Regions from separate parts of the Micromonospora sp. NPDC047644 genome, predicted to be linked through region 2. Evidence: riboswitches for the same ligand, from Rfam matches in the RefSeq annotation. Region 2 holds a riboswitch; each other region holds the start of a gene.

Region 1 (7,518 bases), on a different contig from region 2:
TGACGCGGTGCAGGCCAGCAGGACGATGCCCGCCGCGCCGCCGGTCCGGGCGGTGCGCACGGCGGCGTCGATCTCGGCGACCGTCGCCATTCCGGTGGAGATCACCATCGGCTTGCCGGTGCTGGCCACCAGCCGGATCAGCGGCAGGTCGACGAGCTCCGACGAGGCGATCTTGTACGCGGGCGCGTCCAGCGACTCCAACAGTTCCACGGCGGTCGCGTCGAACGGCGACGAGAAGACGGTCAGGCCACGCTCGCGGGCCCGTTCGAAGATCGGGGCGTGCCACTCGTACGGGGTGTGCGCGCGTTCGTAGAGGCGGTACAGGTTCTCCCCGCCCCACAGCTCGTGCCCGCCGGAGATCCGAAACGCCGGGGTGTCGACGTCGATGGTGATGGTGTCCGGCCGGTACGTCTGGAGCTTGAGCGCGTGGGCTCCGCTCGCTGCCACCGCGTCGACGATGGCCAGCGCCCGGTTCAGATCGCCGTTGTGGTTGCCGGACATCTCGGCGACCACGAACGGCCGCTCCCCGGCACCGACCGCGTGCGGTCCGATCTTGATTGTCGCTGTCATTCCGACCTCTGCTCACATCTGCCCGCACCGGGGTGCGGTGGTGCTGTCGTCATCCACCCGGCGGGCGGACGACCTGGAAAATCAGGGCGCCGGGAGTCGCCCCGGCTCCCGGCGTGCTCAGTGGTGGGGACGATCACGGCCGCCGGCCGACGGCCAGCGCGTCGCGCCGCTCCGGCGCGAGCCCACCGTCGCGCGTCGACCCCGCGCTCGCCCCTCGCCCCGGGTCCTCGTCGGCGGCGAGCGGACCGCCCTCGGCACCGCCCTCCGGGCCGGATCGACGCAGGCGGCCGGCGACCCGGTGGGCCTGGCGCAGCGCCGAGTACGCCAGCCAGTCGCCCCGCCCGACGAGGCGGTGCTTGAGCCCGCTGACCCCCGCAGGCAGCGGGTAGCCGCCGCTGGGCAGGTAGCGACGGTAGTGCGCGGCGGCCCGGTGGAAGAAGTCGCGGCGCAGGTGTGGGTGCAGCCGACCGTCGTTGCCCACCACCACCAGGTAGTGGCTGATCATCAGCTCGAACAGCTCGGCCTGCAACCGCTCGTCCGGGTGCTTGCGGTCGACCCAGTCCATCAGCCGCTCGTACTGGGCGAAGGCGTCGAAATGCCGGCTGCTGCGGGTGGAGGTGATCGCGCCCTGGCGGCCCTGGCGGTACAGGTAGCAGACCCGGTCCAGCACGGAGATCTTCTCGGCCCCGATCAGCAGGGGGTGGCTGAACGGGATGTCCTCGTACCAGCCGGGGAAGAACCGCAGCTCCAGCTCGTCCATGAAGTCCCGGCGGACCACCTTGTTCCAGGCGGTGTGCTGCACCCGCAGCAGTTGCGGCTGGTCGGCCAACCGGGTCACGCCGGTGATCCCGCGCAGCAGCGGGCTGCTCGCGTCGACCTCGCGCCGGCCGTCCTCGTGCACCCGCAGGTGGTCGAGCATCAGCACGTCGGGCTGGTGCTGGCGCAGCCGGTCCAGCACCGCCGCGATCGTGCCCGGTGGCAACCAGTCGTCGCTGTCGACGAACCAGACGTACCGGCCGGTGGCCACGTCGAGCCCGGCGTTGCGGGCCAGCCCCAGACCCACGTTGCTGCCCAGGTGCACGACCCGTACGCCGTCGCGGCTGACCGCGTACGAGCGGAGCATGTCGCCGCAGCCGTCCGGGGAGGCGTCGTCGACGGCGATCAGCTCGACCGCGTCCGACTCGCTCGCCGGAATGTCGGCCCGGATCGACTCGAGGCACTGGTACAGGTACGCCTCGACGCCGTACACGGGCACGACGATGCTCAGCAGCGGTGCGTGCGTCGGCTCATTGACCACGTCCGCCACCTTCGACGACCCGGGTGGCCGGCCCCGGAACCTGACGTTGCCGCCGATGGTGAACTCTCTGAACTCCCGCCCAGCGGAAGGTTAACGCCGAGCCGCTGGGCGGTTCCCGAGCCGGGGGGACGCGGGTCCATGCGGCGGGTGGGATGCGTCCGGTTCACCCGGTAGTGACCCGGTAGGGTGCCTCGGTGCGGCCCTGCCGGGTCGTCGTGGGCGTCGCCGTCGCGCCGTCCGACGCCGCGCCGAGGAGGCTACGACAGTGCTGGTGACCCTGCCGACCGCCGGGATCCCGGCATGACGAGCGTCGCCGCGACGTCGGCCGCCCGGCCCGCACCGTCCCCGCCCCGGCTGCCCTCGCTGACCGGGCTGCGGTGGATCGCCGCTCTGCTGGTCTTCGGCTTCCATGCCGGCACCATGCGGATCATCGCCGAGCCGGACTACAAGGCCGTCATCGACGCGCTGTTCACCCTCGGTCTCTCCGGGGTGCAGTTCTTCTTCATCCTCAGCGGTTTCGTGCTGGTCTGGTCGGCCCGCGAGGGCGACTCCCGGCGGACCTTCTGGCGGCGACGGATCGCCAAGATCTACCCGAACCACCTGGTGCTCTTCGTGGCGACGCTGGTGGTCGCCGGGTGGTTCGCCGACCCGGTCCTGCCGGCGGCGGCGGTGGAGAACCTGCTGCTGTTGCAGGCGTGGGACCCTCGGCCGGGCTGGTTCTACAGCATCAACACCGTCAGCTGGTCGCTGTCCTGCGAGTTCTTCTTCTACCTCTGCCTGCCGCTGGTGCTGCCGTTGCTGCGCCGGGCCCGACCGAAGCTGCTCTGGGCGCTGATCGCGGCGATGCCGCTGCTGATCCTCGCGCTCTGGCCGGCGCAGCAGCTGGTGCCGGAGGAGAGCCGGTGGTGGTTCACCCAGGTCTTCCCGCTGACCCGGTCGCTGGAGTTCTGGCTGGGCGCGGCGGCGGCCGAGTTGATGCGTCGGGGTCTGTGGCGTGGCCCCGGGCTGACCTGGGCCAGCGTCATCTTCGTGGTCACCTGGGTGACGGCCGCCCAGTGGATCCGCGCCGAGCTGTGGACCACGCTGCTGGCGGTCGCGTACCTGTTGGTGATCGCCGCCGCCGCGGACGCGGACGTGCGCGGTCGGCGCTCGCCGTGGCGGTCCCGGCCGTTGGTCTGGCTCGGTGAGGTCTCGTTCGCCTTCTATCTGGTGCACGTGCTGGTGATGACGAGCGTGCTGCGGTGGAGCGGCACCTGGGGGGTCGGCTTCGGAGGCTGGCGTGGCCCGGCCGTGGTGCTCGGTTTCCTGGCGGCGAACCTGGTCCTCGCCGGGCTGCTGCACCGCTTCGTCGAAACCCCGATGATGCGCCGGCTCGCGCCGCGCCGCGCGGCCCGTCCGGCGCCCGTCCCCCGACAACGCGCGGCCGGCGACGACGACGCACGAGACCCCGCGAGCATCGCCCGCGGCGAGGTCGACAGACCCGCCGACGAGGTCGGTCAGGCCAGCGGTCGATCGCCGTACGTCGACCTGCGCTGAGGGCGTCCAACCTGGTCAAAGGGGCCGGCGCGGCGTGATCCGACACGCCCGTGGTCGGTGCGCCCGGGTCGGCGCGAGGCGTAGCGTGGGGGCGTGCTTCCGGTCGCGTTCACCTGTCCGCTGTGGTGGGTGGCGCGCTGGGCGACGCGGGTGCTGACCAGCCTCGCCGTCGTCGCGGCCCTGGCGCTCGGCGCAGGCCCGGCCACGGCCGCCACGTCGACGCCCGGCCCGGGGCCAATGTCCAGCGTGGTGCCGACCACTGTCGCCGGCTCGTCGGCGGCCTTCTGCCGGCACGCCGCGCCATCGGGGCCGACCGTCACCACCGCCGGCCGTGCGCCGGGCGACGATGGTGCCGACGCCACCGGGTCGGGGGCTTCCGGCGCGGTCCGTCCGGCCCCCGCGCCGGCCGCCGAGGAGTCGGCCCCGACCTGGTCGGTCGACGCGCCGGTGGCGCTCCCCGGCGATCAGGGCACCATCGCGGCCGGCGTGCTGCCGGTCCGCGCGGCCGACTCTGCCCGGCTGCCCCTCGTCGACCTCGCCGGCGGTCGGGCTTCCCGGGCCCCACCCGGGCGCTGAGCCACCGGGACGACCGTCCCGCCGCCGCGCCCTGTCGACCCACCCGCTTCCTGACCCGCCGACCCGTGGCCCGCCGTGGCCCGCTGGTCGGCGCGGCTTTCCATCGCACTGCTCACTCTCCACGAGGTGCCGACCATGGAGACCGTCGTCTTCTACCAGTTCGTGACCGAGGTGCCGCGGGCCGCCGCCATCTGGTCGACGCTGTTCCTCCTGACCCTGGGCCTGCTCACCGTGCTGGCCGCCCGCCCCGAACGGGACCGGCCCACTGGCGAACCGCTGCCGGCCGGGCCCACTGCCCAGGAGCTGGCCGCGGCCGAGGCCGTCGACAGGCGCCGCTACGCCGAGGAGGTGGCCGTCGCCGCGGCCGGCGCGGCCACCACCGCCAGGCGGCGGCGCGCCGCCTGGCTGACCGCTCAGGAACAGCTGAATCGGGCCTGGACCGGGTACGACGAGGCGGACGCCGCCGCGCGTCGCTTCGCTGGCGCCGGAGCGCTGCCCACCCCGCAGACCCCGCACACCCCCGCCGAGTACGCAGCCCGGGAACGTTATCTGCACCGGGCGGCGATGGCGGCGTACTGGCGGGGGGACCTGACCATGGCGCAGCTCGGCGACGTGTTCGGGCACCGGCGCGGCTGGGACCCCCGGCGACACCCGGTCGAGCAGGAGGTGCTGATCAGCAGGGTGATCCGGGATGCGCGGCTGGCCGACTACCAGGTGGCCGCCGACCGTGAGCGGGTCGCCTGGCGCGACGCGGAGTTGGCCGCCGAGTCGGCCCGTGCCCTCGCCGAGGAGGCGTACGCGGCGGCGGCCCGGCTCCGCCCGACCCTGGTGCCGGCGCGCCGCACGGTCGCCGGGGCGTTGCGTCCCGCCGTCGTGGCACTGTGGCGTCCGGCCCGGGTGGGTTGAGCCCAATCTGTTATGTGAGCCGGGTCACCCAGGTGTGAAATCGGACGTCCGGCACGATCGACGGCATTGTTGCCGCGATTGTGGTCGCGTTCTTTGCGGCCTGTCCGGTTGTCGCCCGTAGGCGTCGCCGTAACTGGTTGTCCCATCGAGTCACATCATCGGCAATTCGCGCAGAAATTGTGGCGCCGATTGGGGTTTACGCAGGTGAAGCTGGCTTGGCAGGGTGTTGAGACGCCAGTAGTGTCGTCCCGTCCGGTGCGGTAACCGATCGCAAGACGCGACGCCGCATCGACCCGCTCAATCGTGATCAACGAACCGGGGACCCACCAGTAAGTCCGGGGTGAATCCGCGAGCCACGGCCCGCGGTAGGGCGTCTTCCCGCCCGAATCCGTCAGCTAACCCGGTAGGCGGTGTCGGAAGGAGTCCCATCGTCGTGCAGCACCTTTCCACCCCTCGGTTGTTCCCTCGCCTCCACGGCGCGGCGGTGCACCCGCTCAACCGTCGCGTGACGGTGAGCTGACCCCCGGGTCATCGCCTTCCCCGCCCGGCCGATCCGGGCGTTCCCCTGAGCGGTTCACCATCCGCGGACCACGGTCCGCGCGCTGGCGCCTGCCCGGATACCGGTCCGGCCCCGGTGTGCCGCTCTCCCCCCGATCCGTGGAGGACCCCGTGAAGCACACCCTGCAGCGTCAGCTCCGCCGCCTCGCCACCGAGCGCCCGTACCAGATCGTCGCCGCCTCCGCCGCAGCCCTCGCGATCGCCACCACCACCGGCGCCCTGCTCACCACCGCCGACGACGCCCCGGCCGGCCAGCGCACCGCGACCACCGTCGCCGAGATGCGCAGCGACGTCGCCGCCTCCCGCGGCGAGGCTCGGGACGCGTCCCCCTCGGCCAGCGCCGCGCCGACCACGGCCGCCCCGGCCACCAGCGCCGCGTCGCCTGCCGCCAAGGCCAAGAGCAACCCCGACCTCACCCGTAAGCCGACGCCGCCGAAGCCCCCCGCGACGAAGGTGCTCGACTACGACTACGAGGCGCAGAACACCTATTACAACTGCGGCCCGGCGGCCACCCGGAACGCGCTCAGCGCCGCGGGCATCGACCGCACCCAGGAGGAGCTCGGCGCCGAACTGGGCACCACCGAGATGGGCACCAACTCGGCCGAGGACACCACCCGGGTGCTCAACGCCGAGGTGAAGGGCTCCCCGTACCGGACCCGGATGTTCCCCGGCGCGCCCAGCCCGGCCCAGATGGACCGGCTCCAGGCCGACGTGGTGAAGGCCGTCACCGACGGCCGGGGCGTGGTGGCCAACGTCGTCGGGGACGCCGTGGACACCGACGGCGGTTGGCACTCCTACGGCGGCGGGCACTACATCGCCGTCGTGGGCTACAAGGACAACGGTCGCACCGTACGGATCGCCGACTCGGCGAACCCGGCCGACCCGTCGTACTGGATCACCACGATCGACCTGGCCAACTGGATCACCAGCCGGGGCTACTCCGCCTGACCCGGGCACGCTGACCGCCGCGGGCGCCGTCTCCCACAAGGGGCCGGCGCCCGCGGCGTCTGGCCGCCCGGCCCGCCGTCGACGGCTCTCGTACCCGGCCGCGAACCGTGGGAGACTGCGGCCGTGGTGGATGAGACGGGTGGTCACACCGGCCGCGGGTCGGTCCTGCTGCTACTGCACGGCATGGGAACGACCGGGGACGTGTGGTTGCCCTGGGCCCCGTACCTCGAGCGGCACTGGCCCGGGCGGTGGCTGGCACCGGACCTCGCCGGCCACGGCTGGGCGCCGCCACTGCCGTCGTACTCCTTCGCGGGCTTGGCCCGGCAGGTCGCGCGGGCCCTCGCCCCCGACGACCGGCTGGTCGTCCTCGGGCACTCGCTGGGTGGGGTGGTCGGCCTGGCGCTGGCCGCCCGCGACGCCGGTGCGCCGGTGGACGCCGTGGTCGGGCTGGGCATCAAGGCACTCTGGTCGCCCACCGAGCTGACCCGCGCGGCCGAGGTCGCCGCCCGACCGGTGAGCTGGTTCGCCACCCGCACCGAGGCGGCTCGCCGCTACCTGCGCGTCGCCGGGCTCACCGGTCTGGTCGCGCCGGACCACCCGGTGGTGGAAGCCGGGTTGCGCCAGGTCGACGGCCGGTGGCGTCTCGCCATGGACCCGGCCGCCTTCGCCGTCGGCGAGCCCGACCTGGCCGCGCTGCTGGCCGCGACCGACGTGCCGGTGGTGCTGGCGCGCGGGGAGAACGACCCGATGGTCACCGACGAGCAGCTCAAGGAGTACGGGGTGCCGGTCGCCACGCTGCCCGGTCTCGGACACAACGCGCACGTGGAGGACCCGGCGGCGGTGCTGGCGCTGCTGGATCCGTACCGTTGAGGTGCGGTGAATATCGGTCGTGTGACCGCACCCCGCAACGTACGCTTCCGCGTCGATGCCTATCAGCGAATCGACACTGCTCGTCAGCGTGAGCCTCAATGTCGTCGACACCCGCCTCGACGACGCGGTGCGTCGCTGCCAACCACTCGCCGCGGCGCTTGACGCGCACAGCCTGAAAGCGGCTCGGACCGATCCCGACGGTGCCCGCGCGGGAGTGAACGTGGAGCTGATGCTCCGACCGCCCCCGCCTAACTCCG
Region 2 (7,518 bases):
GCGCCTGGATGCCCGGCGCGGCGACCCCGTCGTCGTTGGTGATCAGCACCCGCAGGGTCATCGTTCGACCACCCGGCCGGCCAACTCGTCCGGGGTGGTCCGCTCCTGTTGCCGGCTGTCCGCCGGCACCAGCCGGACGCGGTCCACCAGGCCGGTGATCGAGTCCAGCCGCCCGGTGCCCAGGCCGTGCCGGGTCACGTTCAGCGCGCCAGCGGCGGCACCGGTGCGGATGGCGGTTCGAATGTCTCCGCCTTGGGCCACCACGGCGGCCACTCCGGCCGTCATCGAGTCGCCCGCGCCGCGTGGGTCGGCGGCCTCCAGCCGGGGCATCTCGACCTGGAACAGCTCCCCGTCGATGAGCGCCAACGCCGGCTGGTCGGCGCGACTCACCACCACCGTCTCGGCGCCGCCCGCGTGCAACTCGTACATGGTCCGGGTCAGCTCGTCGGTGTCGTCACTACGGGCGCGGCCGTCGCGGATCAACTCCTCGTGACTGACCTTGAGGAAGAACACCCCGCTCTCCAGCACCGAAGCGAGGTGATCGCCGGAGAGGTCGACCACCACCCGAGAACCGTTCGCGCCGAGGTCGGCGGCGAAGCGTCGGTACAGATCGGCTGGCACGAGCCACGGTTCGTTCGGCCCACTGAGGATGCTCACCGAGGCCCGCAGGCCCTCGCCGAGGGCGAGGTTGTACAGCTCGTCGATCTCGTGCCGGCTCAGCGGCTGCCCAGGCACGTCGGCGATCTCCCGCCGGGAGCCGTCGCGGCGATCGTGCACGTACCCGCCGCTGCCGGAGTCACGGACCACCACCTTGAGGTCCACGCCCTCGCTGACCAGCAGCGGCTCCAGCACCTGGCCGATCTCACCGCCGAGGGCGGCGCAGAGCACCACCTCGACTCCGAGGGAGAGCACCATCCGCGCCTGCCACACGCCCTGCCCACCCGGGTGCAGGTGCAGCTCGGGATGGTCGTTGGGCTGGTCCACCATCACCGTCAGCTGTGGGGTGGGCGCGAAGACCATCACGTGCCCACTCATCGGTCGTCGCCGTTCACGCTGGCCGCCTTCCGGCACCTTCGGGAGATTTCGCACTAACCGACCTTAATGGCGTAGGTAGTGGCAGGTTGTCGCATCGGCTCGGTCCGGCGCGGCGCTGCGGGTTCGTGGGGCGTTGCCAGCAAGACATCGGTACGGGACGATCGGGCGACCAACGACGGCGGGAGACGGTGTGCGCAGCAGCGATACCTTCAGCTACACCGTCCAGGCCCGGTGCTCACCCGCCGAGGCGGCAGCCTTGCTCAGCGACCTGACCCGACAGGGCGAGCTGCACCCGCTGATCGTCCGGGTCCGCCGGGTGCCGCCGCGGCCCGGCGCCCAGGCCAGCTACACGATCAACGACCGGTTGGCGGCCGGGCCGCTGCGCTTCCGGACCACCTACCACGCCGACGTACTGATCAATGAGGCCGACGAGATCGTCATGGTGGCCCGCCAGTGGCCGGCCACCACCGTGCGAAACCACACCCGACTACGCGCCGAGCCGGACGGTCTGACCCGCATCGACGTCGAGATCACTCTGACCGCGCCGACGCCCCTGTTCCGCTACGCGTTCCGCCAGGCCCAGGCCGCGCACCTCGCCCTCGCCACCCGGCTGGGCGCCGCCCTGGACCGCACCAACAACGCCCCACCCCCCTGACCCACCCCGCTACCGCCCCCGACGCGCCCCTGGCACCCCCCGGCGCGCCGGCGACGCCCCCCGGTGCCCGGCGCCCCCGCTGCCCGGCGTGCCCGTCGACGCCCCTGCCGCGCCGATCAGCGCCCCGGCACGCAGGCGGCGCCCCCGCTGCCGCCCCCGGTGCCCGGCGCGCCCGGGTGCGCGGCGCCCCCGGTGCCCGGCGGCCCGGGTGCGCGGCGCCCCCGGTGCCCGGCGCGCCCGTCGACGCCCCTGCCGCGTCGATCTTGCAGTTTCGGCTGTCGATATCAGTGGGGATGGGCCCTTATGTCGGTGCAGGAAGTGCAAGATCGCGAGGGCGCTGAGCGCTGGGCGCGGGACGTGCGGGCGCGCGGGCGCGCGGGGGCGCGGGGGCGCGGGGCGCTGCGTGCGGGACGGGCGGGCGCGCGGAGGTGCGGAGGTGCGGAGGTGCGGTGGTGCGGGGCGCGCGGTGGTGCGGTGGTGCGGGGCGCGCGGTGGTGCGGGGCGCGCGGTGGTGCGGGGCGTGCGGGTGTGCGGGACGCTCGGGGCGTGCGGGGCCTTGGGTGTCTCAGATCTTGGTTGGGGCGCTGGTGCGGGTCGGGCGGGTGGTGGAGCGTCGGCCCCACGGCTTGTAGGTGGACAGCACTGTCGCAATGATCATCAGGCTGGTCGACACCGCCGGCGCGATGACCAGGTCGGCGCGATCGCGGGCGGGCAGGGCGGCGCCGACCGCCCCGGCGTGACGCAGGTTCGGGGTGAGCAGGAACAGCACCAGCCCGACCATCACCGTGGTGAGCACGAGCTTGACCAGCACCCAGCGGTGGCGCAGCAGACCCCATGGGGTGAGCAGCGAACTGGCGACTCCGATCAGCCAGACCAGGACGCTCAGCGGCGCGAACAGCACCGTGCCGACGAGGGCAGTGACCGGGTAGACCACCGCCGGGTCGGCGCCCCGCTGTACGGCGATGCCGAGGGTGAGCAGCACCAGGTCGGCGCCGAGCCAGCCGAGCGACGTGACGAGGTGCAGGGTGAGCAGCGCCTTGCGGGTGGTGGGTCGGATCCGAGGCATACCGCGATGCTGCCCGCCGGCCACCGCCGGGTCGTCCGACGAGCGACGACATCAGGGGTACGCCCGCTGACGTAGCCCGGCCCCGGAGATACGCGATGCCTGTGAGCCAGCCGGCGGCTCACAGGCATCACGACGCGCGGGTCAGTAGACCGACAGGTGTACGTGGTTGGTGTGGTCGGTCGACGGGGTGCCGTGCGCCCCGCTGTACGACTTCCACCCGCTGCTGGGCAGCCAGATCTGCCTGTACCAGATCACGTAGAGCACGGCGAGCCGGTCCGCGTTGCGGATGAAGTACGCGGCCAGGTTGTTGCCGTACGTCTTGTCGCCGCCGGTGGCGTTGCCGCCGAACCCGTTCTTCTGCGCCGCGAAGTCGCAGGCCCGGCCCTTCGGGTGTTCACCCGAGCCGCTGGGGCGGTGGCACGAGACGTACCGGGTGAATCCCGCGGCCTTGGCCTGGTTGAGCGCGTGCAGGGTGCGCGGGGTGATGCAGCCGTTGGCGGGCGTGGGGTCGTTGACGCTGCACGACTCGGAGGGCCAGGAGCCGTCGGAGTTGCGCGGTGCGGCCTTCGCGTTGGCGTTGGAGGTGCCCCGGTTGGAGCCGCCGTCCGCGGTGGTCTGCGGCTTGGGGGTGGTGGCCACGGTCAGGGCCCGTTCGGCCTGATCCTTGCGCTTGGCCATCACCGCGACCTGCTTGCGTTGTTCGTTGATCTCGCCGTCCAGGGCGATCCGGGTGCGGTTGGCCTTGTCCTTGCTGTCGAGCAGGTCGCGTAGCACCCGGTCCTCGTTGGCCGCCACCGCGTCCAGCGCGGCTGCCCGGTCCATGAAGCCTTCGGGGGTGCTGCTGTTGAGCAGCGCCGACATCGCACCGAGCCGGCCGGTGCGATAGGCGACCTCGGCGATCTCGCCGACCTTGCCGTTGCGCTGGTCGATCTCGACCTCGATGGTCTTCAACTGGGTGCCGAGCTGCTTCTGCCGCTGCACCGAGGTGTCCAGGGCGCGCTTCGCGTCCAGGTAGCCCTTGCTGGCAGCTTCAAGCTGGGCCCGCAACGCCGGGGTGCCGCCCTCCTCGTCGGAGTCGGGTGCGGCGGCCCGCAGGCCGGTCGGGGGAGCGGCCGAGGCGGTGCCGGCCGGGAGCGCGACGCCGAGGGCGAACATCGCGACGATCAGGGCCGCCAGTCGGGCGGCGGGTGGTCGTGCTGGTGCCACTGCGCATGTCCTTCCGTCAGCCGCCGACCGGGTTAGCTGACGGGTTCGGGACGGAAGATCCCTACCGCTGACGCGGATGCACCCCAGGAACGTGGTTCCCCGGTTCGCCCGGTTGGGCGATTAGGCGGCGACCGCCACCGGCGCCGGGAGGCGCCTTCTGGTGGAGGCCGGGACCGAGCCTACCGGTGCGGGTGGGACCGCTGCAGCCAATGTGACGGACGGTGCGTGCGTCACCACGGAAAACTGCGAACCGGTCACCATTCGATGGAGCCGCAGGCCCCGGAGGCGGCGCCGGGCTCGATCTGCAACGTCGCGTGCTCGATGCGGAAGTCGTCGTGCAGGGCCGTGCGTGCCGCGGTGAGCACCGCGCCGACCTCCGCGCCCGGTGCCATGGTCAGGTGGGCGGAGGCCACCTCCATGCCCGAGGTGAGCGTCCAGACGTGCAGGTCGTGCACCTCGACGACCCCGGGGACGGCGGCGAGCCGGTCGTGCACGGCGGTCACCTGGAGGTGCTCCGGGGCGGCCTGCACCAGGATGCGGATGGCGGCGCGGGCCAGCCGCCAGGTGCGCGGCAGGATGAACACGCCGATGGCGACCGCGACCAGGGGGTCGGCCCACCACCAGTCGGTGACGGTGATCAGCAGCGCCGCGCCGATGACGCCGACCGAGCCGAGCAGGTCACCGAGCACTTCCAGGTAGGCGCCCTGGAGGTTGATGCTCTCCCGGGCCCCGGCTCGCAGCAGCGCGAAGGCGGCGATGTTCGCCAGCAGGCCGAGTACGGCAACCGCGAGCATCGGGCCGGCGATGACCTGGTGCGGGTCACCGAAGCGGCGGATCGCCTCGATCACCACGTAGATCGCGACGCCGGAGAGCAGGACGGCGTTGGCCAGCGCGGCGAGCACCTCGAGCCGGTAGAGCCCGAAGGTGCGCTGCGGGTCACCGGTGGCCCGTCGGGTCGCCGTGATGGCGGCGAGCGCCATCCCGATGCCGAGCACGTCGGTGAACATGTGCCCGGCGTCGGAGAGCAGGGCGAGCGAGCCGGTGTGCAGTGCGACCACCGCTTCGACCACCATCAGGGTGGCCAGCAACCCGAACGCCGCCCAGAGGCGACCCCGGTGCTGGTGTGCGGCATTGGCGACGGACCCATGGTGGTGGTCATGCCCTGCGCCCACGAGAACCACCTTCCGCCGCTGGTCGGGACCCGGTCAAATGTATGCTCACATCGCTATGTGTGCAAGTGTACGGGTGGAGCGTTCCGCCGGTGGCAGTCCGCACACGTCAGCCGTTCGGGTCGATGGTGGTGAGCCGCTGGGTGGCCCGGGAGAGCGCCACGTACAGGGTGCGTACCCCGGCGCCCGGATCGGCCCGGATCTCGCTCGGGGCGACCAGCACGACCCCGTCGTACTCCATGCCCTTGGCTTCCAGGCTGGTGACCACCTGCAACCTGGGCGCGCCGAGAGCGCCCAGCCAACCGGCCACCTCGTCGCGGCGGGGGACCGGCGTGATCACACCGACCGTGCCCTCCACCTCGGCCAGCAGGCCGGCGGCGGCCTCCACTGTCGCGGTCTCCAACCCCGTCGCGGGCACCACCAGCTCCACCGGCTCGACCCCGGTGGAGCGGACGGCGGTCGGCAGCGGCAGGTCCGGGTAGAGCCGCCGGATCTCTGCCGCCGCCACCGCGAAGATCTCCGCCGAGTTGCGGTAGTTGGTGGTGAGCGTGAAGTCGTGTCGCTTGCGCCGGCCCAGCGCCTGGTCGCGGGCCCGGGTCAGCTCCTCCGGATCGCCGGTCCACGCGGTCTGCGCGGGGTCGCCCACCACGGTCCAGGAGGCCAGCCGGCCCCGCCGACCGATCATCCGCCACTGCATCGGCGAGACGTCCTGCGCCTCGTCCACCACCACGTGCGCGTAGTCCCGGTAGTCCGCCGGGCGTTCCCGGGCCGCCGCGCGGGCGGCCCGTTGCCGTTCACCGAGGGTGCTCAGCTCACGGACGCCGCCGGCGAGCTGGAACGGGTCGCGTCGCGCGCGGGCCGGCTGCGCGGGCTTGCCGAGCAGCGCGTCCAACTCGTCCAGCAGCGCCACGTCGGCGATGGTCAGCCCGGCCGAGTCCAGGTCCCGGTACGCGGCGTTGAGCAGCCGGATCTCCGCCGAGGAGAGAATCCCCCCGGCGTAGCGGCGCAGCCGGTCCGGCTGCGCCAGCCAGCCGAGCACGTGCCGGGGGTGCAGTCGAGGCCACCACGCCTTGAGGAACTCCCGGAACTCCGACCGCTCGGCGATCTCCGCCTCGAAGGCCGGTTGCTCCGGCAGCCGACCGCTGCTCAGCTCACGGGCCTGCGCCCAGAGCGCGGCGAACACCCCGTCGAAACCGGCCCGGCGCACCTCGTTGCGCCGTGCGCCGCGGTGCAGCGCGCGCTCCCGGATCCGGTCCAACGCGACCCGGTCCAACCGCAGCAGCGTGCCCCGGTAGAGCAGCCGCAGCTCACCCGGGCCGCCCGGCACCGCGTCGCGGGCCGCCCGCTCCAGCACCCGGCGCATCCGCAGCGAACCCTTCACCGCCGCCACCTCGGGCGGGTCGGGGCGGGTGGCTGTCATCCCCGGGAAGAGGGTGCCCAGCGAGTGCAGGGTCGCGGTGTCCTCACCGAGCGACGGCAGCACGGAGCCGATGTACTCGACGAAGACCGACGACGGCCCGACCACCAGGATGCCGCCGCCGGCATAGCGGCTGCGGTCGGAGTAGAGCAGGAACGCGGCCCGGTGCAGGGCCACAGCGGTCTTCCCGGTGCCGGGGCCGCCCGCGACGATCGTCACCCCGGAGCCGGGCGAGCGGATCGCCTCGTCCTGCTCCCGCTGGATGGTCGCCACGATGTCGCGCATACCCCGGCCGGTGGCCTTGGACAGGGTGGCCAGCAACGCGCCGTCACCGACGACGGTCATCCCCTCCGGGGCGGCCGTCGGGTCCAGCAGGTCGTCCTCGATCCGGGTGACCCGCTCGGCGCGGGACTGGATGGTGCGCCGCCGCACCACATCCAGCGGCTGCGCCGGGGTGGCCTGGTAGAAGGCGGCGGCGGCCGGCGCGCGCCAGTCGACGACGAGCGTGACGGCGTTCTCGTCGCGGATCCCCAGTCGCCCGACGTGCAGCACCTGACGGTCGCGCAGGTCCAGCCGGCCGAAGACCAGCCCCTCGTGCTCGGCGTCCAGGGTGTGCCGCCGCTGCGCGGCGTGGAAGACCATGGCGTCGCGCTCGACCAGGGCGCCGTGCGTGCCCACCCGGGCCATCCGGTAGCCGTCGCGCTCGGCGCGGACGGCCGACTGCCGCAGCTCGGCCAGTCGGGCGTACACCCGGTCCAGGTGTCGTTGCTCGACGGCGATCTCCTGCTCCAGGCCGGTCTGGTCGGTCAACGCACGCTCCTTCAGAGGTCGCCGGCAGGCGGCGGAAACCGCGCGGGCCAACCGCAGAAGGGTACGGCCCCGGACCCGACCCGCCGCGCCCGAGGTGCGCGAACGTGCTCAGGCACCCGTCCCGGCGGGGGCCGCGCCGAGGTGTGCCGGCGGCGATGCG
Region 3 (7,518 bases), on a different contig from region 2:
CCGGGGCGGCCAGGGTCAGCGACAGCCACTGCCAGTAGTCGAACTGCCAGGCCGGGACCATCGCCAGCAGGACCACCGGCACGCTCAGGGCCACCGACACCCAGAGCCGGGTACGCGGACCCCGCAACGGGTCCACCGGGGGTTCCGCGCTGGGCGGGGCCGGCAACGCCGCGGTGTAGCCGGTCTTCTGCACGGTCCCGATCAGGTCGTCCGGCGTGACGCCGTCGGCGTACCGGACCGTCGCCTTCTCGGTGGCGTAGTTGACGGTGGCGCTCACCCCGTCCATCCGGTTGAGCTTCTTTTCGATGCGGGCGGCGCACGCGGCGCAGGTCATCCCGCCGATAGCCAGTTCGATCCGGTTCGGCGCCTCGGGCAGCGGTCTGCTGGTGGTGGTCATCGTCTGGTCCCGTCAGTCGTGTCCGTGCCCGGGGGTGCCGTGGTCGGCCCCGCCGGTCGGCGCGGGCCCGCTCGGGGTGGGGGTGTCTCCGGTCGGGGCGGCGCCGGCGATCACTGTGAACTCGGCGGTGTGCACCTTCCCGCCGTGTCGGAAGTCGAGGTAGAGCCGGTAGCTGCCGGCCGAGGGCACCTCGGCGAGGAAGGTGACGGCCGGACCGGGCCGGGTGCGCCCGTCGCCGGGTGTGCCGTCCGGGTGCACGTGCAGGTAGGCGAGATCACCCCGCCGCAGTGCCACCAGGTGCCCGTACGCGCCCAGGTAGGGCTCCAGGTCGGTGACCGGCTGCCCGTCCCGGCTGACGGTCAGGGTCAGCGACGATGTCCGGCCGGGCTGCGGCGCACCGGTGAGGGTGACGGTGTAGCCGTCGACCGTGGTGCTGGTCGTCGGGGCGGGCAACGGCCGCTCGGTCAGCTCGCCGGGGACTGTCACGTCCACGCCCAGGGTCAGCGGCTCGCCCCCGGTCGGGGTGAAGTCGGCGAACGCCCGCCACTGCCCGGGGCCGGCCAGCGGGGTGTCGACCCGCCAGGTGCCGTCCGGGGCCAGCTCGGGGTGGACGTGGCGGAAGCCGGAGAGGTCCCGACGGGCGACGATCAGGTGCATCTGCTTGTCGTGCGCCACGTCGTACCGGGTGACCGGTCGGCCGTCCGGGCCGGCGATCCGGAAGGCGAACCCGCCGGCCGGGGCGTCCACCGGTTCGAGGGTGTAGCCACTGTCGGAGACGAGCAACCCGCCGGGCAGCCGATCGCCCGACCCGCCCCGCTCGCCCGCCGTCGGGGTGGTGGCGACCTCGTCGTGCCGGCTCTCGGCGACCGGGGCGGGGTCGACGACCCGGCCGACCCCGTAGGCGGCGCCGAAGACGGCCGCCAGGCCGACGGCGAACCCGGCCAGTTTCGTCACGGTACGCACGCCGGCCCGCCGATCACGCGTCGACGAGGTCGTAACCGGCCTCGTCGACGGCGGCCCGGACGACGGCGGTGTCCAGCGGCTGGTCGCTGCTGACGGTGACCCGGCCGGCGGCGAGGTCGACCTGCACGTCCCGCACACCCTCGATGGCACCGACCTCGGCGCTCACCGCGCTGACGCAGTGCCCGCAGGTCATGCCCTGCACCTGGTACGTCGTGTCGACCATTGGATCGTTCCCTTCGTGGTACCGGTACCCGGTGGGGGTATGTCAACAGAATCGACCGTACCATACCCCCTGGGGGTACGCTATCCTGGTCGGCATGACCGCACCCACCCCGATCCGCGGATACACCGCCAGCAAGGACCAGCTGCTCGCGCGGCTCCGCCGCGTCGAGGGGCAGGTCCGCGGCATCGAAAAGATGGTCGACGACGACCGGTACTGCATCGACGTGCTGACCCAGATCTCCGCCATCCAGGCCGCCCTCGACAAGGTGGCCCTCGGGCTGCTCGACGGGCACGCCCGGCACTGCCTGCACGAGGGTGCCGCCGAGGGTCGGGCCGACGAGATGGCCACCGAGATGATGGCGGCGGTCGGCCGGCTCATGAAGCGCGGCTGACCGCGCTCAGTCCGGCGCGGGATCGAGACGGACCCGGCGCAGCAACTGCGCGTTGAGCGCCACCACGATCGTCGACGCCGACATCAGCACCGCGGCCACCGCCGGGCTCAGCGCCACACCCGCCCAGGCCAGCGCCCCGGCGGCCAGCGGCAGCGCCACCACGTTGTAGCCGGCCGCCCAGGCCAGGTTCTGCCGCATCTTCCGGTACGACGCCCGCGACAGCCGGACCACGGCCTCCACCCCACGCGGGTCCGAGGATGCCAGCACCACCCCGGCGGACTCGATGGCCACATCGGTGCCCGCGCCGATCGCGATGCCCACGTCCGCCCGGGCCAGCGCCGGCGCGTCGTTCACCCCGTCACCGACCATCACCACCACCAACCCCCGCCGCTGGAGCTCGGCCACCCGATCGTCCTTCTCGGCCGGCAGCACCTCGGCGAAGACCTCGTCGACGCCGGGCCGGAAGCCGAGGTCGGCGGCGACCGCCTCGGCCACCGGCCGGGCGTCACCGGTGATCATGGCGATGGTCCGGACACCCTCGGCACGCAACTCGTCGACAGCGCGCCGGGCCTCCGGACGCACCTCGTCGGTCAGCGCGAACGCGCCGAGCACGGCGTCGGGCAGCCGCACCAGGTGCAACACCGCGGCACCCCGCGCCGACCACCGCCCGGTCGCGGCCTCCAGCTCCGCCGGGAGCGAAAGGCCCAGCTCACGCAGCAACGCCGGCCCGCCCACCGCGTACTCCGTACCGTCGATTGTCGCCTTCACACCGCGGCCCGGCAGCGACCGGAACCCGGCTGCCCGGGCCGGGCCGGCGCGGCCGGCCGCCGCCACTATCGCCCGGGCCAACGGATGTTCGCTCTCCGACTCGACACCGGCCGCGATCCGCAGCACCTCGTCGCGCTCGACGCCGGACGCCGTCGCCAGGTCGGTCACCCCGTGCTCGCCCCGGGTCAGCGTGCCGGTCTTGTCGAAGAGCACCGCGCCGACGGTCCGCATCCGCTCCAGGGCCAGCCGGTCCTTGACCAGGATCCCGGACCGCGCGGCGAGCGCGGTGGAGAGCGCGACGACCAGCGGGATGGCGAGACCCAGCGCGTGCGGGCAGGCGATCACCAGGACGGTGACCGCGCGGACCACCGCCTCGTCGGGCTGACCGAGCGCGGTCCAGACCAGCACGGTCAGCACGGCGGTGCCGGTGGCCAGGTAGAACAGCGCGGCGGCGAACCGGTCGGCCAACAGTTCGGCCCGTCCACCGGAGGCCTGGGCCTGGGCGACCATCCGCTGGATGCCGGCGAGCGCGGTCTGCTCACCCACCGCCTCGACGCGCACCCGGATAGCCGAGTCGGTGGCGACGGTGCCGGCCACCACCCGGTCGCCGGTCGACCGGGCGACCGGCCGCGACTCCCCGGTGATCATCGACTCGTCCAGCTCGGCGTCGCCCTCGACGACCCGGCCGTCCGCCGGCACCCGACCTCCCGGCCGGACCAGCACCACGTCGCCGATCCGCAGTCCGGTCACCGGCACGGCCTCGACCCGGCCCTCCGCCGTCACCCGTTCGGCCTCGTCCGGCAACAGCGCGGCCAGCGCCGCCAGCGCTCCCCGGGCCTGCCCGATGGCCTTCATCTCCTGCCAGTGCCCGAGCAGCATGATGGTGACCAGCGCGGCCAACTCCCACCAGAAGTCCAGGTCGAAGACGCCGACGCTGGTCGCCAGGGACGCGGCGTACGCGACGGTGATCGCCATCGCGACCAGCAGCATCATCCCGGGCGCCCGGTCCCGGACCTCCCGAACCGCACCGACCAGGAACGGCCAACCGCCCCACCAGAACACCACCGAGCCGAGCACCGGGCCCACCCAGGCCCGAGCGGGGACGACGTCCCCGCTCAGGCCCAGCCGACCCGACACGAGATGACTCGTCAGCACCACCGGGACGGTCAACACCAGGCACACCCAGAACCGACGGCGGAACATCGCCGGATCGTGCCCGGCGTGCTTGTCGTGCACGGGGCGCTCGTCGTGCCCGTGCTTGTCGTGCGGCACGGATCTGGTGGGTTGCGGGTGGCCGGGGTCCGGCGGTGGTGCAGCGGGCATGGCTCCAACATGCCGGCCCGGCGAGCGCCACGCGGCCGGATCGGCCACCCGACACCCGACACGACCCGCGACCCCCAGGTGGGCTGGCTAGCATCTCCCCGATGGCCCTCCGTATGCCGCTGCACAGTCGGGTACCAGCGCCGCTTCGACGTGGCGTCGCCCCCGGCCCAGCACTGACCGTCCGTGATCAAGGGGTCGTCAGGCAGCGATCCGCCCCGCCGTCCGCCGCGTTTCCGCCGAAACGGTGAACCGCCCGGCCCGCTGACCCGTACCCCGCACCGGATCGTTGGGAGTCCCACCTTGGCCGCCAACCACACACACTCCGCTCCGTCCGCCCCACCGAGGGTGCGACGGATCCTCGTCGTGACTGTGGTGCCCCTCTTCGTCGCCACCGTGCTGGCCGCGGCGCTGCTCTGGCCGCGCGGCGGATCGCCGCAGACCGATGGTGGCGCGGACGTGCCGCGCTACCCCGGCACCGTCACCCGGGTGGTGAGCGAGCCGTGCCCGCCGGTGCCGTCGGTCCCCGAGGGGACCCCGAGGGTCGGCGACGGGCGGTGCGGCACTGTCGACGTCCGGGTGGACGACGGGCCGACCGCCGGCCAGCAGGTACGGACTCCGGTGCCGGACGGGCCGGGCGCGCCCCGGGTCGAGGTCGGCGACGAGGTCGTCCTGGTCGAGCTGGCCGACCCGGTCGACCCCACCACCAGCAACTGGAACATCGCCGAGCACCAACGCGGCACCCCGATGGTGTGGCTGGCGGTGATCTTCGCGGCCGCGATCGTCGCGTTCGGTCGGTGGCGAGGTCTGGCCGCGCTCGCCGGGCTGGCCGCCAGCTTCGCCATCCTGCTCACCTTCGTGCTGCCGGGCATCAGCGCCGGCAGGTCGCCGCTGCTGGTGGCGGTGGTCGGCGCGGCTCTGATCATGTTCGTGGTGCTCTACCTGACCCACGGGGTCACCGCACAGACCTCGGTAGCGGTGCTCGGCACCCTGGGCAGCCTGGTTCTGACCGGCGTGCTCGCCACCATCGCCACGGCCGCGACCCATCTCACCGGCTTCGGCAGCGAGGACGCCACCACACTGTCGATGTTCCAGGGCGACGTGGACCTGCACGGTCTGCTGCTGGCCGGAATCATCATCGGGTCCCTCGGGGTGCTCGACGACGTGACGGTCACCCAGGCGGCCACCGTCACCGAACTGGCGAACGCCAACCCCGGGCTGACCCGGTTGCAGCTCTACCGCGCCGCCACCCGGGTCGGCCGCGCGCACATCGCCTCCACTGTCAACACCATCGTGCTGGCGTACGCGGGCGCGTCACTGCCCCTGCTGCTCCTGCTCACCGCCGACGCGCGGCCGATCGGGCAGATCCTGACCAGTGAGTTCCTGGCGCAGGAGATCGTCCGCAGCGCGGTCGCCACCCTCGGTCTGATCGCCGCCGTGCCGCTGACCACCGGGCTGGCCGCGGTGGTCACCGCCGCCGGGCGCACCGACACCTCAGCGTCCACCGACGCTCCCACGTCCCGACCCCAACCGGATCGCAGCGAGGCCCTGGCCGCACTCAGCTCCCCGCGAACGGCCGACTCCGACGAGCCGGACCGGACGCGGACCGCACCCCCACCCGAGGCCACCGACCGGTGGCCGAAGTCGAACAGGAGCACGGATACGGCATGGTGACACTCCTCAGCGTGACCAGATCGGGCATCCACCCTGAGAACCCCGTCATTGGTCACTCAACGCTATGGCGAAATGACGCTTTTGGTCGGCATCCAGGCGTAGCTCAGCCGGTCGACTCTCGGGTAACCTCGCTGCCGGTTACCGATGAAGGCGCGAAGCGGCGCCTGCGGTGCCACCGCCCAATCGCCAACCGGCGAGCCGGGGACCCAGGTACCTGGGGTGAATCCGCATCAGCGGTAGGGGCCGCTTCCGCCCCGAACCCGTCAGCTAACCCGGTCGGCGGTCGACGGAAGGGAACATTGTGACGGCACCCCTACGCCGCTGGTTGACCCCCGTGGTGGCCGTGATCGCCGCACTGACCGTGTTCGCCGGGCCGTTCCCGGCGCATGCCGCCCCGACGAACCCCACACCGTCCGGGCACGAGGAGGACGGCGAGCCCAAGCTGCTCAACGACGTCATCGAGCAGGCCAACCGTGACTACTCCGCCGCGAAGTCCAAGCTGGACAAATCCAAGAAGCGGCAGAGCGAGTTGGCGGCGGAGGTCAACCGGGCCAAGGCCGACCTGGACGCGTTGGCCCCGCAGGTCGGGCAGATCGCCGCCCAGGCGTACCGGACCGGCCGGATCGGCGCGGTCGCGATGCTGCTGGAGAGCGAAGCGCCCGACTCGTTCGTCCAGCGCGCCGGGATGCTCGACGAGATGAACATGGTCAACGAGAAGAAGCTCTCCGAGGTCAACGAGGTGAAGGCCCGCGCCGAGCAGGCCAAGTTGGCGCTCGACACCGAGGTCCGCGAGCAGCAGAAGCAGACCGCTCTGATGGCGAAGCGCAAGAGCGAGGCCGACAAGGCGCTCTCCCTCGTCGGCGGCAAGGGATTCACCGGCGGCCTGGTGGATGCCACCTCCAAGGTCGCGAAGATCGGCCCGGGTCGCACCGCCGACGGTGACTGGAAGTCCCAGTCGTGCAGCGAGAAGGACCCCACCACGTCCGGCTGCGTCACGCCGCGCACGCTGCACGCGTACAAGGAGGTCAAGGCGGCCGGCTTCAACCGGTTCGTCGGCTGTTACCGCCCCGGCGGGCCGTGGGAGCACCCGAAGGGCCGCGCCTGCGACTGGTCGCTACAGAAGAGCGGGTTCTCCCCGTGGCACAACAACGACACCCGCATGTATGGCAACAACGTCGCCGCGTTCCTCATCCGTAACGCCGACCGGCTCGGCATCTACTACGTGATCTGGAACCGGCAGATCTGGTTCCCGGCCACCGGCTGGAGTTCGTACAGCGGGCCGTCGAACCACACCGACCACGTGCACATGTCGCTGCTCTGACCCGCACGATTTCGTCGAGGGCCGTTCCGCGTGACGCGGAGCGGCCCTCGTCGCGTCAGACGATGGCGGGCGCGGCCGGGTCGGTCGAGGCCGGTGTCGTCGACGTCGCGAAGCCGGCCGGCACGGCGGCCACCGGACGTACCGCTCCGGCCGCCAGCCGGTAGGACACGCCCACCACCGCGCACCGTCCCCGCGCCACCTCCTCGGCCAGCACGGGCGACTGCGCGAGCAACGTCTCGACGGTCTGTGCGATGTGGATGTCGACGATGCCGTCGATGTCGTCCACGCCCTCGGCCTCGGCCCGGCCAAGGCTGGGCAGCACGGCGTCGACCACGGCCCGCAGATGGCCACTCGGCGCGGTACCGGTCGCGGCGGACTCCCGGGCGGCCTGCACCGCACCGCAGGAGTCGTGACCGAGCACCACCACCAGCGGGGTGCCGAGCACCGTCACCGCGTACTCC

The links. Region 2 has a riboswitch for cyclic di-AMP ahead of AB0877_RS14260 (hypothetical protein). Riboswitches for the same ligand answer to the same signal wherever they lie in the genome.
Region 1: linked by a shared signal. The riboswitch ahead of AB0877_RS23920 (C39 family peptidase) and the one ahead of AB0877_RS14260 (hypothetical protein) in region 2 are both predicted to bind cyclic di-AMP.
Region 3: linked by a shared signal. The riboswitch ahead of AB0877_RS01390 (hypothetical protein) and the one ahead of AB0877_RS14260 (hypothetical protein) in region 2 are both predicted to bind cyclic di-AMP.

What each region holds. Positions count from the first base shown of each region.
Region 1 covers NZ_JBEYSY010000014.1:209,150-216,667, forward strand. Annotated here, with positions in the region: gene pseI (pseudaminic acid synthase) at 1-570, opposite strand, end outside; gene AB0877_RS23900 (glycosyltransferase) at 704-1,867, opposite strand; gene AB0877_RS23905 (acyltransferase) at 2,168-3,403, shown strand; gene AB0877_RS23910 (hypothetical protein) at 3,497-3,979, shown strand; gene AB0877_RS23915 (hypothetical protein) at 4,115-4,885, shown strand; cyclic di-AMP (ydaO/yuaA leader) riboswitch at 5,170-5,310, shown strand; gene AB0877_RS23920 (C39 family peptidase) at 5,543-6,391, shown strand; gene AB0877_RS23925 (alpha/beta fold hydrolase) at 6,515-7,261, shown strand; gene AB0877_RS23930 (hypothetical protein) at 7,317-7,518, shown strand, end outside.
Region 2 covers NZ_JBEYSY010000007.1:306,373-313,890, reverse strand. Annotated here, with positions in the region: gene AB0877_RS14280 (5'/3'-nucleotidase SurE) at 1-61, opposite strand, end outside; gene AB0877_RS14275 (PfkB family carbohydrate kinase) at 58-1,035, opposite strand; gene AB0877_RS14270 (SRPBCC family protein) at 1,226-1,690, shown strand; gene AB0877_RS14265 (hypothetical protein) at 2,256-2,756, opposite strand; gene AB0877_RS14260 (hypothetical protein) at 2,898-3,911, opposite strand; cyclic di-AMP (ydaO/yuaA leader) riboswitch at 3,968-4,099, opposite strand; gene AB0877_RS14255 (cation diffusion facilitator family transporter) at 4,217-5,134, opposite strand; gene AB0877_RS14250 (AAA family ATPase) at 5,241-7,358, opposite strand; gene AB0877_RS14245 (alpha/beta hydrolase) at 7,467-7,518, opposite strand, start outside.
Region 3 covers NZ_JBEYSY010000001.1:293,472-300,989, forward strand. Annotated here, with positions in the region: gene AB0877_RS01360 (heavy metal translocating P-type ATPase) at 1-397, opposite strand, end outside; gene AB0877_RS01365 (hypothetical protein) at 410-1,360, opposite strand; gene AB0877_RS01370 (copper ion binding protein) at 1,374-1,583, opposite strand; gene AB0877_RS01375 (metal-sensitive transcriptional regulator) at 1,678-1,974, shown strand; gene AB0877_RS01380 (copper-translocating P-type ATPase) at 1,981-3,945, opposite strand; gene AB0877_RS01385 (YibE/F family protein) at 4,366-5,736, shown strand; cyclic di-AMP (ydaO/yuaA leader) riboswitch at 5,903-6,033, shown strand; gene AB0877_RS01390 (hypothetical protein) at 6,038-7,057, shown strand; gene AB0877_RS01395 (carbonic anhydrase) at 7,113-7,518, opposite strand, start outside.